4 regions of the Streptomyces chromofuscus genome follow, and region 1 is predicted to be linked to each of the others. Evidence: riboswitches for the same ligand, from Rfam matches in the RefSeq annotation. Region 1 holds a riboswitch; each other region holds the start of a gene.
The links. A riboswitch is a leader RNA that binds a small molecule or an ion and turns the genes downstream of it on or off. The one in region 1 is predicted to bind cyclic di-AMP.
Positions count from the first base shown of each region.

Region 1 (3,207 bases):
TTCCCCTACGAGACGACTCACGAGGACCTCCGTATCCCGCTGCCCGACGGAAGACGGTTGTACGCGCGCGCAGGGCGCCCGATCACGGACGACCCCGTACCGGTACTCCTGGCGTACCACCTGTCCCGCCCGACCGACTGGACCGCACCCGCGACCACCAGCGCCACCTTCTAGTACGCCGGCCACGGCTGCGCCTCCGTGTCGCGGCCCTCGCGCCCGAGCCGCCCGAGCCGCCGAGCCATTCAAGACGATCGCCACGGTCCGCTCCTCGGAGGACCGCTAGGACAACGACGCTCACTACAGGGGAGGTTCCGTCCTCGCCGTCGAGTGCACGCCCGAGCGGCGACCACACTGGCCCGAACGTGAGGACCGCTGGCGCCACGGCAGCGTCCGCGAGGACTACGGCGAGCGGCATCCGAACCGCCGTGCTCGCCGTGGCCGGCCGGCACGCCCCGCACCCCGACACCCTGCTCCGCCTCGGCGAGCACCTCCGTCCGACCGTGTTCGCGGCTGACCGGCCCCTGACCACGCCGGCACCCGGACCGCGCGGGCCCGCCCGGCCCGGTGATCGGCTTCCCTTCCGGAGTCCTGCGCCGGCGGAATCACTGGCTGAAGCACGAGGAGACAGGGTGCTCTCCGAGCCACTGCTGCGCTCCCACGTCATGAACGCCACACCCGCCGGGCCGGCGCGGCTGCGGCTGACGTCACAGGTGCCGCGCGGGCAGGTGATCGAGAGCCGGTGCGATCCGGCGCCGGACGAACCCCGACCCTGGTGACACGGGGTGTGATGAACCTCTCCGCGCGCGAGGACGCGGCCGGGGCGTGCCGTGGAGACCGGGCCACCGAGGAACGCGCGCGTGCATCCGTGCCGACCGTCCGCTTCGACGAACCGGAGCAGTCCGAGCCGCCCGGCGTGGCCCACCCGGCCGCCCTCGACGAGCCGCGCCACGGCGGCACGCGGATGGCCCCCGACGGCCCGGAGGGCTCGGAGGACGCGGTCGACACGTACACCGTCCGCGAGGACGATCCGCCGTGCGCCCGCACCCGCTCGGACCGCTCGATCCGGCCGTACCGCCTGGAGTCGGGCTGGGACCCGCCGGTCCGGACGCGGTCGGGGACCCAGTACCACGGGGGGCTTTCTGCCCTTTTTTAGGGCGATTTGCACCCCTGGAAGCAAAGCCGCCTTCCATCACACCCGGAACAAGCGCACCCCACGAGCCGCCGCTTGAGCAGCACTTGGGCCGATTGCCCGATTTGCCATTCTTCTGCAGGCGAGTGAGTTGGCTCACGCACACGCCTTTGCAAGTTCCTCACAGGCATCCCGTGATCCGCCTTGGCGCATCACCGAGTTGAGCCTGTGCTGCCGCAAAGGATCAAGCATGCCAAAAGCGCGATTCGAAGATCAAATCGCGCAATATGCATGTCCACCACTTGTTTCGGACATGTGCTCTCGCATACGTTCCCGGCCAGTCGGGCGGAACGCCGAATCCTGCCGCCGCCCGCGCCACCCATGACGGACTACTCACCGCACGGCAGGAGCGGGGGAACCAGGTAAGCCGCCGAACCGGCCGTCTTATTCCAGACACCGGAACGGCTTGGGGTGAAGTCGCACTCGCAAGGGCGCGGCCGGGCACCTCCCCGCCCGAACCCGACAGCTCACCTCGCAGGCGACGGAGAGGACAACCCCCATGCCTGCAAACGGTCAGCCCAGCAGCACCCGCTCTGCCCGCATCGCCCGCAAGCTCGCCGTCGTCGGTACCGGCGCCGCCGTGCTCGCCCTCCCGCTGATCGGGGCCACCAGCGCCTCCGCCGCCACGCCCACGGCCGCCCCCGCCGCGACCACCGTCACGACGTACGCGAACAACCTCGACGGCTGGATCCGACAGTCGCTCGACATCATGGCGCAGCACGGGATCCCCGGGTCGTACGACGGCATCTACCGCAACATCATGCGCGAGTCGTCCGGCAACCCCTACGCCATCAACAACTGGGACTCCAACGCCGCCAAGGGCACCCCGTCGAAGGGTCTGCTCCAGGTCATCGACCCGACCTTCGCGGCCTACCACGTGCCCGGCACGGCGTTCGACCCGTACGACCCGGTCGCCAACATCACCGCCGCCTGCAACTACGCGGCCGACCGCTACGGCTCCATCGACAACGTCTTCGGCGCGTACTGAGCCCTGGCGAGAAGCCGCTCGAGGACGACGGCTACGCCGTCGTCCTCGTTCGACAGGGTGACCTCGTCGGCCACCGCCTTCAGTTCGGGGTGGGCGTTGGCCATGGCGACGCCGTGTGCCGCCCAGTCGAACATGGGGATGTCGTTGGGCATGTCCCCGAAGGCGATGGTCTGTTCCGGGCTCAGGCCCAGATGCCGGGCCGCCAGCGCCAGCCCGGTCGCCTTGGTGATGCCGCACGGCTGAAGCTCGACCGTCCCCGGCCCCGACATGGTGACGGTCGCCAGCGAGCCGACCACCGTGCGGGCCACCGCCGCCAACTCGTCGTCGGACAGGGTCGGATGCCGCAGCAGTACCTTGCTGATCGGCGCGCACCACAGGTCGTCGCGGTGGCCGACCCGCACCGCGGGCAGCGTCGGGTGCGGCATCAGATACCCCGGTTCGATGAGCGTGAGCCCGTCGACGCCGTCCTGGTCGACGGCCGCGTACACCTGGCCGATCTCGGCCTCGATCTTGCCGAGGGCGGTCTCGGCCAGTTCCCGGTCCAGCCTGACGGACCACAGCAGACGGTCCGCGCCGGCGTCGTACAACTGCGCGCCCTGCCCGCACACCGCGAGCCCCCCGCCGCCCAGGGCGTCCAGCAGCGGTCGCACCCTCGGTGCCGGCCGGCCGGTCACCACCAGATGCCGGGCCCCGGCCGCCGAGACCCGCGCGAGCGCGGCGAGCGAGCGGTCGGAGACCGTGTCGTCGCCGCGCAGCAGCGTTCCGTCCAGGTCAGTGGCGATGAGGGCGTAGTCGGTGCGCGCGTACTCGGTGCGCGCGGCATATGCGGTGGGTGCGGCCATGATCAGAGAATACGGACACCACACCCGCACCGTTCATCCCCAACTGCCTTTCATCTGTCTGCTTTTCACCCCCACGTGGTGCCCGCCGGCTCCTTGATCGTCGCGTTGACGCGGTTGAACATGTTCGTCAGCGAGATGGTGAGGATCAGGGCCGACAGCTGCTTCTCGTCGAAGTGGTCGGCGACCTC
Region 1 is NZ_CP063374.1:4,673,437-4,676,643, reverse strand. Features, by position in the region: partial or broken gene IPT68_RS35040 (CocE/NonD family hydrolase) at 1-406, shown strand, start outside; gene IPT68_RS21110 (hypothetical protein) at 630-776, shown strand; gene IPT68_RS21105 (hypothetical protein) at 788-1,153, shown strand; cyclic di-AMP (ydaO/yuaA leader) riboswitch at 1,514-1,683, shown strand; gene IPT68_RS21100 (transglycosylase SLT domain-containing protein) at 1,689-2,177, shown strand; gene IPT68_RS21095 (HAD family hydrolase) at 2,141-3,019, opposite strand; gene IPT68_RS21090 (carboxymuconolactone decarboxylase family protein) at 3,085-3,207, opposite strand, start outside.

Region 2 (3,207 bases), 2.4 Mb from region 1:
CTCGGGGGAGTAGGCCGATGCGGCGCTGCCGCTGCGGTGCACCTTGTAGCGGCGGTGCTTGGCGTTGGACTCCAGGTAGTCGGCGAGGATCGCCTCGTGCTCCACGCCCACCGCGAGCAGCGTGACAGCGATCGACAGCCCTGCGCGGTCCTTGCCCGCCGCGCAGTGCATCAGCGCGGGGACGCTGTCCTCGGCGAGCGCGTGCAGCACCCGGGAGTGCTCGGCGGTGCGCTCCTTGATGATCGCGCGGTACGAGGTGATCATCCGGTCCGCGGCCCTGCCGTCCGCCAGGATCCCGCGCAGCTGCTCCACGTCCCCGTCCCGGACCATCTGCCAGAACTCGGCGCCGTCCGCCGGGTCCGTCAGGGGCAGGTTGACGTTGCGCACGCCCGGCAGCTCGACGTCCGGGCCCTCCAGCCTCTGGTCCGCGGCATTGCGGAAGTCGAAGATCGTGTGCAGCTCCAGGGAGGCGAGGAACGCGGCGTCCTCGGCCGTGGCGTGGGCGAGGTGACCGCTGCGGAACAGCACCCCGTGCCGTACCCGGCGCCCGTCCACGGTCGGCAGTCCGCCCACGTCGCGGAAGTTGCGCACTCCGGCCAGTTCGGGCTCGGTCGACGGCACCTGCTGCGTCACGGGGGCTCCCTCCCATCGGCCCCGTCGGCGCGGCTCGTCGACGGGCACGCCTTGACGATACGACACGGATTCCTCGGGCAATGAGTTGTCCACAGGCGGTCACGGGGAGTTGAAGGAGTTGTCCGCAGGCATTGCCCCCCAGGTCCCGGACCCCGATCGTCCCCGCGCGTGAGCGGACTCCCGGAACCCGATCGAGGGAGTCCAGCACTTGACGTACGAAGAGGCATCAAATCGGACGTAAAGGGTCAATCGGCTCGACTATTGGCGAGCTCTGCAGAACGGCATCGATGCGGCTGTTTTCCTGCCGTGCCCCATCTAAGCCCTCTGTCTGAATTGGCCCTTTAGGCCGAACTCGCCTGGTTTCGCTGAAAGCTGGAGCAGGCTCAGTGAGCAGCGTCATATTCGTGACCGAGCGTCGCCTGGCAGGTGCACGTAATCCCTGAGGCTATCAAGGGCGTTTACGGAAAAGAGCGGCGCCGTAATACACGGAGTGTGACCGGAATTCGGGTGAACGGATCACGAAAACGGCGTTCCTGCGGAACCTCTTGCTTGTCCCTTTGCGTCTTGCTCGCTTACGTTCCACACCGATCCGGGCGGACGCCGAATCCTGCCGCCGCCCGGTGCCCGCGCAAACTCACCCGTGTTCGGCAGGAGCGGGGGACCCACAGGTAGAAACGCCTGTTCCGGTCTCCGGAACGGCTCGGGGTACAGCCGCGTTTCGGCGCGGCCGGACATCTCCAGTCCGCACCCGACAGCTCACCTCGCAGGCGCCGGAGAGGAATTCGCCCATGCCCGCGAAGGGTAAGCACCGCCGTCCGAAGACCCAGCGCTTCACCCGTTCCATCGCCGTCGCCGGAACCGGTGGCGCCGCACTCGCCCTCCCGCTGATGGGGGCCGCCGGCGCCCACGCCGCCACTCCCGAGACCGCCGCGGAAAAGGCCGTTCAGTCCGCCCCGGCCGGCAAGACGGCCGTCCAGCAGAACGCCGCCGTGAAGAAGTCCACCGCCGAGAAGGCGGGCGTGCGGACGTACTCGGTGAAGGTCGGCGACTACCTCTCGAAGATCGCCGACGAGCAGAACGTCAGCGGTGGCTGGCAGCGGCTCTACGAGGACAACCGTGAGGTCGTCGGCGAGGACCCGTCGCTCATCCACCCCGGTCTGAAGCTCACCATCGGCAAGAAGGCCGCGGCGAGCAGCGACGAGTCCGCCTCGTCCCCCCTCTCGTCCGAGTCCTCCTCCTCGTCCGAGTCGTCCGCTTCGACCGAGGCGTCGCAGTCCTCCGACGTGTCCGAGTCCGCCGGCGCGTCCGAGGCCGCCGCGCAGACCACCGAGGTCTCGACCTCCACCCAGACCGATGACACCGCCCCGGCCGCCGGCTTCTCCGCCCCCGTGGACGGCGTCGGCGTCGGCACCGCCTACCGCGTCGCGGGCAGCATGTGGTCCAGCGGCTACCACACGGGCGTCGACTTCGCGGCCCCGACCGGCACCCCGCTCAAGGCCGTCGGCGCGGGCACGGTCGTCTCCGCGGGCTGGGCCGGCGCGTACGGCAACCAGGTCGTCATCCAACTCGCCGACGGCTACTACGCGCAGTACGCCCACCTGTCCTCGCTGTCCGTCTCCAGCGGCCAGAGCGTGACCGCGGGCCAGCAGGTCGGCCTCTCCGGCTCTACCGGCAACTCGACCGGGCCGCACCTGCACTTCGAGATCCGCACCACGCCGGACTACGGCTCGGACGTCGACCCGATCGCCTATCTCCGGTCGAAGGGCGTCTCCGTCGGCTGACGCACGCCCCTCACGGCTCCGAAGGCCGGACCCCGTTCCCCGGGTCCGGCCTTCGGTGTGGTCGGCCGACGGCCTTATTCCGCAGTTGACCAATCCTTTGGCCGTGGCCTTTCTCACCGTCCGTCAAGCCTTGCCTACGGTCGCGTAGGTCACATTCGAAGAGGAATCATGGTCCGACGTGGCAGACGATTCGAAGAATGACAGCAGATCAGTGATCGGGTCGTACGTGGCGGTGGGGGACAGCTTCACCGAGGGCGTCGGCGACCCCGGCCCGGACGGGGCGTTCGTCGGCTGGGCCGACCGGTTCGCCGTACTGCTCGCGGACCGCCGGCCCGAGGGCGACTTCCAGTACACCAATCTCGCCGTGCGGGGCAGGCTGCTCGACCAGATCGTGGCGGAGCAGGTCCCGCGGGCCGTCGAACTCGCGCCGGACCTGGTGTCGTTCTGCGCAGGTGGCAACGACATCATCCGTCCCGGCACCGACCCGGACGACGTCGCCGAGCGCTTCGAGCGGGCGGTCGCCGCCCTGACCGCCGCCGCGGGCACCGTGCTGGTGACGACCGGCTTCGACACCCGGGGCGTCCCCCTCCTGAGGCACCTGCGCGGCAAGATCGCCACCTACAACGGGCATGTGCGGGCCATCGCCGACCGGTACGGGTGCCCGGTGCTCGACCTGTGGTCGCTCAAGTCCGTGCAGGACCGCCGTGCCTGGGACCACGACCGGCTGCACCTCTCACCCGAGGGGCACACGCGCGTGGCGCTGCGTGCCGGTCGGGCCCTCGGCCTCGCCGTC
Region 2 is NZ_CP063374.1:7,097,465-7,100,671, forward strand. Features, by position in the region: gene IPT68_RS31765 (tyrosine-protein phosphatase) at 1-633, opposite strand, end outside; cyclic di-AMP (ydaO/yuaA leader) riboswitch at 1,259-1,418, shown strand; gene IPT68_RS31770 (LysM peptidoglycan-binding domain-containing M23 family metallopeptidase) at 1,422-2,414, shown strand; gene IPT68_RS31775 (SGNH/GDSL hydrolase family protein) at 2,626-3,207, shown strand, end outside.
Region 2: it holds a riboswitch for cyclic di-AMP, as region 1 does, so the genes downstream of both, IPT68_RS31770 (LysM peptidoglycan-binding domain-containing M23 family metallopeptidase) here and IPT68_RS21100 (transglycosylase SLT domain-containing protein) in region 1, are expected to answer to the same signal.

Region 3 (3,207 bases), 1.5 Mb from region 1:
GTCCCGGTCTCCCGGCTGCCCAAGGCCCTCGGTCTGCTCGCCGACGCCCTCAGGGCGCCCGCCTTCGCCGACAGCGAGGTCGAGCGGCTGGTCCGCAACCGCCTCGACGAGATCCCGCACGAGCTGGCCAACCCGGCCCGGCGGGCCGCCAAGGAGCTCTCCAAGGAGCTGTTCCCGGCGACCTCGCGCATGTCGCGCCCGCGCCAGGGCACCGAGGAGACGGTCGCGAAGATCGACTCCGCCGCCGTACGCTCCTTCTACGAGCGGTACGTCCGCCCCTCCACCGCCACGGCCGTGGTGGTCGGCGACCTCACCGGCGTCGACCTCGACGCCCTGCTCGGCGACACCCTGGGCGCCTGGACCGGGTCCCCGGGGCAGCCGCGGCCCGTGCCGGCGGTGACCGCCGACGACACCGGCCGCGTCGTCATCGTGGACCGGCCCGGCGCGGTGCAGACCCAGCTGCTGATCGGCCGCGTGGGCCCCGACCGGCACGACCGCGTGTGGCCGGCCCAGGTGCTCGGCACCTACTGCCTGGGCGGCACCCTCACCTCCCGCCTGGACCGCGTCCTGCGCGAGGAGAAGGGCTACACCTACGGGGTGCGCTCGTTCGGCCAGGTACTGCGCTCCGCCCCCGACGGCAGCGGCGCCTCGATGCTCGCCATCAGCGGTTCCGTCGACACACCGAACACCGGCCCCGCGCTGGAGGACCTCTGGACGGTGCTGCGCACGCTCGCCGCGGAGGGCCTCACGGACGCCGAGCGCGACGTCGCCGTGCAGAACCTCGTCGGTGTGGCGCCGCTGAAGTACGAGACCGCGGCGGCGGTGGCGGGCACGCTGGCCGACCAGGTCGAGCAGCACCTGCCCGACGACTACCAGGCGACGCTGTACCAGCAACTCGCCGCGACCGGCACCGTGGAGGCCACCGCGGCGGTCGTCAGCGCCTTCCCGGTGGACCGTCTGGTGACGGTGCTCGTCGGTGACGCGGGGCAGATCAAGGAGCCCGTCGAGGCCCTCGGTATCGGCGAAGTCACCGTCGTGACGGCCGAGTAGAGGCAGACCGGCGGCACGCGCGTGCAGGGGCCCTGGTGACCGATCCGTCACCAGGGCCCCTTGATGTGCCGGTTGAGCGATGGGAATGTCCCAATTGAGGCAGAGGTTGCCTGTCTGACCTGTGGGATGCGCTACAAACGCCCTTCTTCGTTTGGGGATCGGAAGATGTCCCGTTTAGCGTCATCCGGGCTGTCCGTCAGGCAGTGCGCCGCACCCGCGGCACCGGACAGTCATCGCCGAGTCCCCGTACGGCGCGAGCCAGGGGAGCCGGGGACCCAACCATGAAGTCCCTGGGGTGAATCGGACGCCCGCGCGCGGCGAGGGAGTCCGTAGGAGACCTTCCTGCTCCGAACCCGTCAGCTAACCCGGTAGGCGAGAGGGAAGGAAAGGACAAAGCCACCACATGGCGTTCACGCGCGCCACCGGGAAGCACCGTCGTCCCAGCCGGATGAAGCGCACCACCGCCCACGCGGCGGGTGTCGCCGCGCTCACCACCACCGGAGTCATCGGCACCCTGGCCGCTCCCGCGCTCGCCACCGAGCCCGCGGCCGAGGAGACCGGCCTGCTCCCGGTCGTCTCCATCGGCGACTCGGTCGCCGAGCAGATAGACGCCCAGGCCGCCGCCCAGAAGCAGGCCGCGGCGAAGGCGGCCGCCGAGAAGAAGGCCGAGGCCGCCGCCGCACAGCGCGCCAGGGAGCAGGCGAAGGAGGCGCGCGAGGCCGAGGAGCGTGCCGCCCGTGAGGCCGAGCGCAAGCGCCTCACCGCCCATGTCCCGCCGATCACCGGCTCCTACGTCTCCACCGGCTACCGGTCCGGTGGCTCCCTGTGGTCCTCCGGCAGCCACACCGGCGTCGACTTCCACGCCGCGAGCGGCACACTCGTGCGCGCGGTCGGCTCCGGCACCGTGGTCGAGGCCGGCTGGGGCGGGGCGTACGGCAATCAAGTAGTGATCAAGATGAACGACGGTACGTACACCCAGTACGGCCACCTGTCGTCCATCGGTGTCTCGGTGGGCCAGACGGTCACCCCGGGGCAGCGGATCGCCCTGTCCGGCGCCACTGGCAACGTCACCGGGGCGCACCTGCATTTCGAGGTCCGGACGACCCCGGAGTACGGCTCGGACATCGACCCGATCGCCTACCTCCGCTCGCACGGCGTCAGCGTCTGACGGCGGATCGCTCCGCTTCCCGCGGGCCCCGGCTCACGAGCCGGGGCTTTCGGCGTTTCGTGCGTCTGTATGTCCAAAAAAAATCCATGGATTCCAGCCCGCCGTCGGAAATCCCGGCTCATTGCAATAGAGTCACGGAACACACGTCGATCTCGACGTTTCATGGGGATTAAGGCGGAGGTCGGTCATGCGTATTCCGGCGCACTCGGTGTGCACGGCGATCCGGGACGACATCGTCGCGGGTGTCTACGAGCGTGGCGGCCGGCTCACCGAGGAACTCCTCGCGCGCCGCTACGGCGTCTCGCGCGTCCCCGTCCGGGAGGCATTGCGCACCCTGGAGGCCGAGGGTTTCGTGGTGACCCGGCGGCACGCGGGCGCGTGCGTGGCGGAGCCGACCGAGCAGGAGGCCGCCGACCTGCTGGAGATGCGCATGCTCCTTGAGCCGCTCGGCGCCTCCCGGGCGGCGCAGCGGCGCACCGAGGCCCATCTGAAGGTGCTGCGCGGCCTGGTCCGGCTGGGCCAGGAGCGGGCCAGGCGCGGCAACAGCGAGGACCTGCGCTCCCTGGGCGGCTGGTTCCACGAGACGCTCGCCCAGGCCTCCGGCAGCCCCGCCCTGATCGCCATGCTGACCCAGCTGCGGCACAAGATCGCCTGGATGTACGCCGTCGAGGCGCCCGTCAGCCCTGTGGAGTCCTGGACGGAGCACGGCGCGATCGTGGACGCGGTGGCGCGCGGCGACGGCGAGCGCGCGCGGGCGATCACGGCGCTGCACACCGAGCGCGCGACCGGCGCGCACCGGCTGCGCTTCTCCGTCAGCGGCGACCGCGCGGACCGTGTGAGGACTTCGCAACATGCCGTAAACATGACAGGCCTGCGGCATTAACACAGGCGCCGTATACAAAGAGGAGATATTCGGCGGCGGAGTATTTCCGCTGCCCTTTCCGGCCTGCCGTGAATTCCTGTCGACCTGCCGTGCATTCCTGTCGCAC
Region 3 is NZ_CP063374.1:6,143,112-6,146,318, forward strand. Features, by position in the region: gene IPT68_RS27685 (M16 family metallopeptidase) at 1-1,050, shown strand, start outside; cyclic di-AMP (ydaO/yuaA leader) riboswitch at 1,275-1,440, shown strand; gene IPT68_RS27690 (M23 family metallopeptidase) at 1,454-2,218, shown strand; gene IPT68_RS27695 (GntR family transcriptional regulator) at 2,406-3,101, shown strand.
Region 3: it holds a riboswitch for cyclic di-AMP, as region 1 does, so the genes downstream of both, IPT68_RS27690 (M23 family metallopeptidase) here and IPT68_RS21100 (transglycosylase SLT domain-containing protein) in region 1, are expected to answer to the same signal.

Region 4 (3,207 bases), 810 kb from region 1:
GCCCGAGCCGCCCACCGAGGAACGGCCGGTCTTCTTCGCCCGCACCTTCGTCCGCGCCCTCCCCGCCCTGCTCGTCGTCATCGGCGGCTGCTACGACTACCTCACCCCCCGCGGTTTCAGCGCCGCCCCGCTGTTCACCGCCGCCCCGCTGATCGCCGCACCGCTTCTTTCCCGCCGGGCCACGCTTCTCATCGGCGTCGCCGCCGTCGCCGTGGGCATGGCGGTGGACATCCGGTACGGCGACCTCCTCCAGGTCGAGGCGCTCACCGAGCAGGTCACCGTGGTGACGGTCGCCGCCCTCGCCCTGCTGATCAACGGGCTCGTCCGGCGCAGCCACGCCCGTCTCCATTCGGCCTGGGAGATCGCCGAGGCCGCCCAGCTGGCGGTACTGCCGGAGCCGATGGAGCGGATCGGCGGCTTCGAGGTCGCCGCGCGCTACGAGGCCGCGCAGGCGGATGCCTTCATCGGCGGCGATCTGTACGCGGTGCAGGACAGCCGGTACGGCGTACGGCTCGTGGTGGGGGACGTGCGCGGCAAGGGCATGGGGGCGGTGGCGGCGGTCGCCGTGGTCGTCGGGGCGTTCCGGGAGGCCGCCGAGCACGAGGCGACGCTGGAGGCGGTGGCGCGGCGGCTGGAGCGGGCGCTGACGCGCGAGGGCACGCGACGGGACGCGATCGACGCCTTCGAGGGGTTCACCACCGCCGTACTCGCCGAGATCCCGCACGAGGACGGTGTCGTCCGCATCCTCAACCGCGGCCATCCGCCGCCGCTGATGCTCTACGCCGACGGCACGGTGCGCCCGCTGCCCGCCCGGCAGGCGGCGCTGCCGCTCGGCATGGGTGAGCTGGCCTCCTGGCCGGACCGCGCGGAGGAGTCCCGCTTCCCGGGCGGCGCGACGCTGCTGCTGTACACGGACGGCTTGTCCGAGGCGCGGGACGCCCGGGGCGTCTTCTACGACCCGGCGGCCCGGCTGGCCGGCCGGACCTTCGGCGGGCCCGCCGAACTGCTCTGCGCGGTGGCCGAAGACGTTCGCCGGCACAGCGAGGGCGGCACCACCGACGACATGGCTCTGCTCGCCGTCCGGCGACCGTCACCAGGGGTGATGGAACAAACGCCCTCCGCATGACAACTGACATGCAGTCAGAAATGGGTACGGTCCTGACCGGAGGTCAACTCGCCCGATTTTCGTCGTTGATGGCCCGTACGTCCTGGCGGAAAACCTTAATGATCAAGTGGAACGGCTTGGAAATCAGGCCCTGGTTCTATTAACGTCCGATAACGCAGCGCGGTCGTCCCAGCCGTCACAAGAGGCGGCTCCGTGCGCACGCGCCGAATCCCGCGCGAGGCCCTTACCGGCCGCACAAGGGAACCGGGGAACCACCACCTTGGGGTGAATCGGGCGTATGCCGCCGTAGTGGTACGGCTGGTTTACGCGCGTAGGAGACCTTCCTGCTCCGAACCCGTCAGCTAACCCGGTAGGCGAGAAGGAAGGAAAGGAGTACGCCCACGTGGCGTCCAACCGGCCTGCCCCACAAGCCCCGTTCGTGCCTGGCCAGCGCGCCGCCGACAGCACCGACACGTTCGTCTACGGCGCGCAGCGCACCGACGAGGGCCCGTGGGAGGAGTGGAATCCCACTGCGGAGACCATCCGCCCCGTACGCGGTCGGCACCGTGTCAGCAAGCAGCGCGGCGGTGGACTCGCCCGCAGCTCCACCGTTCTCGGCGTCGGCGTCATAGCCGCGGTCGGCGCGGGCGGCATGGCCAGTGCGAACGCGGGCAAGCCGCCGGTGTCGATCTCCATGCCCGACCTGCCCTCCGTCGGCGCGCTGATGTCCGACGACGAGGACGCAGACTCCACCGAGCCCCAGCTCGCGAGTGCCCCGCTCAGCAGCCTCGGCGCGACCCCCGCGGAGACCGCGGAGGGCACCACCGACGCCGGTGAGGCGTTGCGTGCCCGCATCATCGCGCAGGCCGAGCAGCAGCAGGAGCAGGTCGAGAGCAAGGCCGCAGCGGAGGCCGCGGCCGCCGCCGAGAAGGCCGCCGCCGAGGCCGCGGCCAAGGCGGAGAAGGAGGCCGAGGAGAAGGCCGCCGCCGCCAAGGCCCTCGCCGAGGAGGAGGCCCGCAAGAAGGCCGAGGCCGAGCGGCTCGCCGCCCTGGCCAGGCAGTACGCGCTGCCGACCTCCTCGTACACCATCACCTCCACCTTCGGCCAGGCCGGCGCCCTGTGGTCGTCCGGTTACCACACGGGCCTCGACTTCGCCGCGCCCACGGGCACCCCGATCAAGGCGGTGCACAGCGGCACCATCACCGAGGCGGGCTGGAACGGGTCGTACGGCTACAAGACCGTGCTGACCCTCGACGACGGCACCGAGATCTGGTACGCCCACCAGTCGTCGATCGGCGTCAGCGTCGGCCAGAAGGTCACCACGGGCGAGGTCATCGGCCGCGTGGGCGCGACCGGCAACGTGACCGGCGCGCACCTGCACCTGGAGGTGCACACCGGCGGCGGCGGACTCGACCCGCTGGCCTGGCTGCAGAGCAAGGGCCTCACCCCTTAAGGAACGCGTTCCCCCTCCAACCCCGGCGGTCCTGACGGCAACCCCCCGACGTCAGGGCTGCCGGTTTCGGCTGTCCGCGGCCCTCTGGTGTCCTACGTGGTGTCCTACGACCGGCAGTCCTACGACCGGTACGGGTTGTACACCGGGTAGGGCGCCGTCGGCCCGTGCGCCGGCGCCCAGCCGTACACCGGCGGCATCATCGCCGGCATCGGCGGGGCGGTCACGCGTGCCGCGTACTCCAGGGCCGGCCGGGCGATCTCACGGCGGTTCCACAGTTCCCTCAGCAGCTCGCGTTCCCGCACGACGAAGTCGGTCCGGGCCCGGCCGCGGCGGCCCCGGTGCCGCAGGAAGGCCAGGGACGTGGCGTACGCCTCGTACTGCGCGACGGCCCGCGCGGCCGGTTTGCCGAGGTGGTGGCCGGCGTACTCGCGGGCCAGGCGGCGGGCCCGCATCGAGCCGAGGGCGAACGGTTCGGCGGGCGAGAGCCAGCCGGCGACGACGTAGGCGGGCAGCTCCTCGCGGACGGTCCGCAGCTCCCGCTGCCGCGTCCAGACCACCAGCCAGGTCAGCAGGCCGAACGCGGGGACCATGAAGCCGCCGTACACCGCGAAGAAGCCGAAGTCGCCGAAGGTCGCCGAGCCGTTCCACA
Region 4 is NZ_CP063374.1:3,863,935-3,867,141, reverse strand. Features, by position in the region: gene IPT68_RS17395 (PP2C family protein-serine/threonine phosphatase) at 1-1,126, shown strand, start outside; cyclic di-AMP (ydaO/yuaA leader) riboswitch at 1,318-1,497, shown strand; gene IPT68_RS17390 (M23 family metallopeptidase) at 1,509-2,558, shown strand; gene IPT68_RS17385 (PrsW family intramembrane metalloprotease) at 2,678-3,207, opposite strand, start outside.
Region 4: it holds a riboswitch for cyclic di-AMP, as region 1 does, so the genes downstream of both, IPT68_RS17390 (M23 family metallopeptidase) here and IPT68_RS21100 (transglycosylase SLT domain-containing protein) in region 1, are expected to answer to the same signal.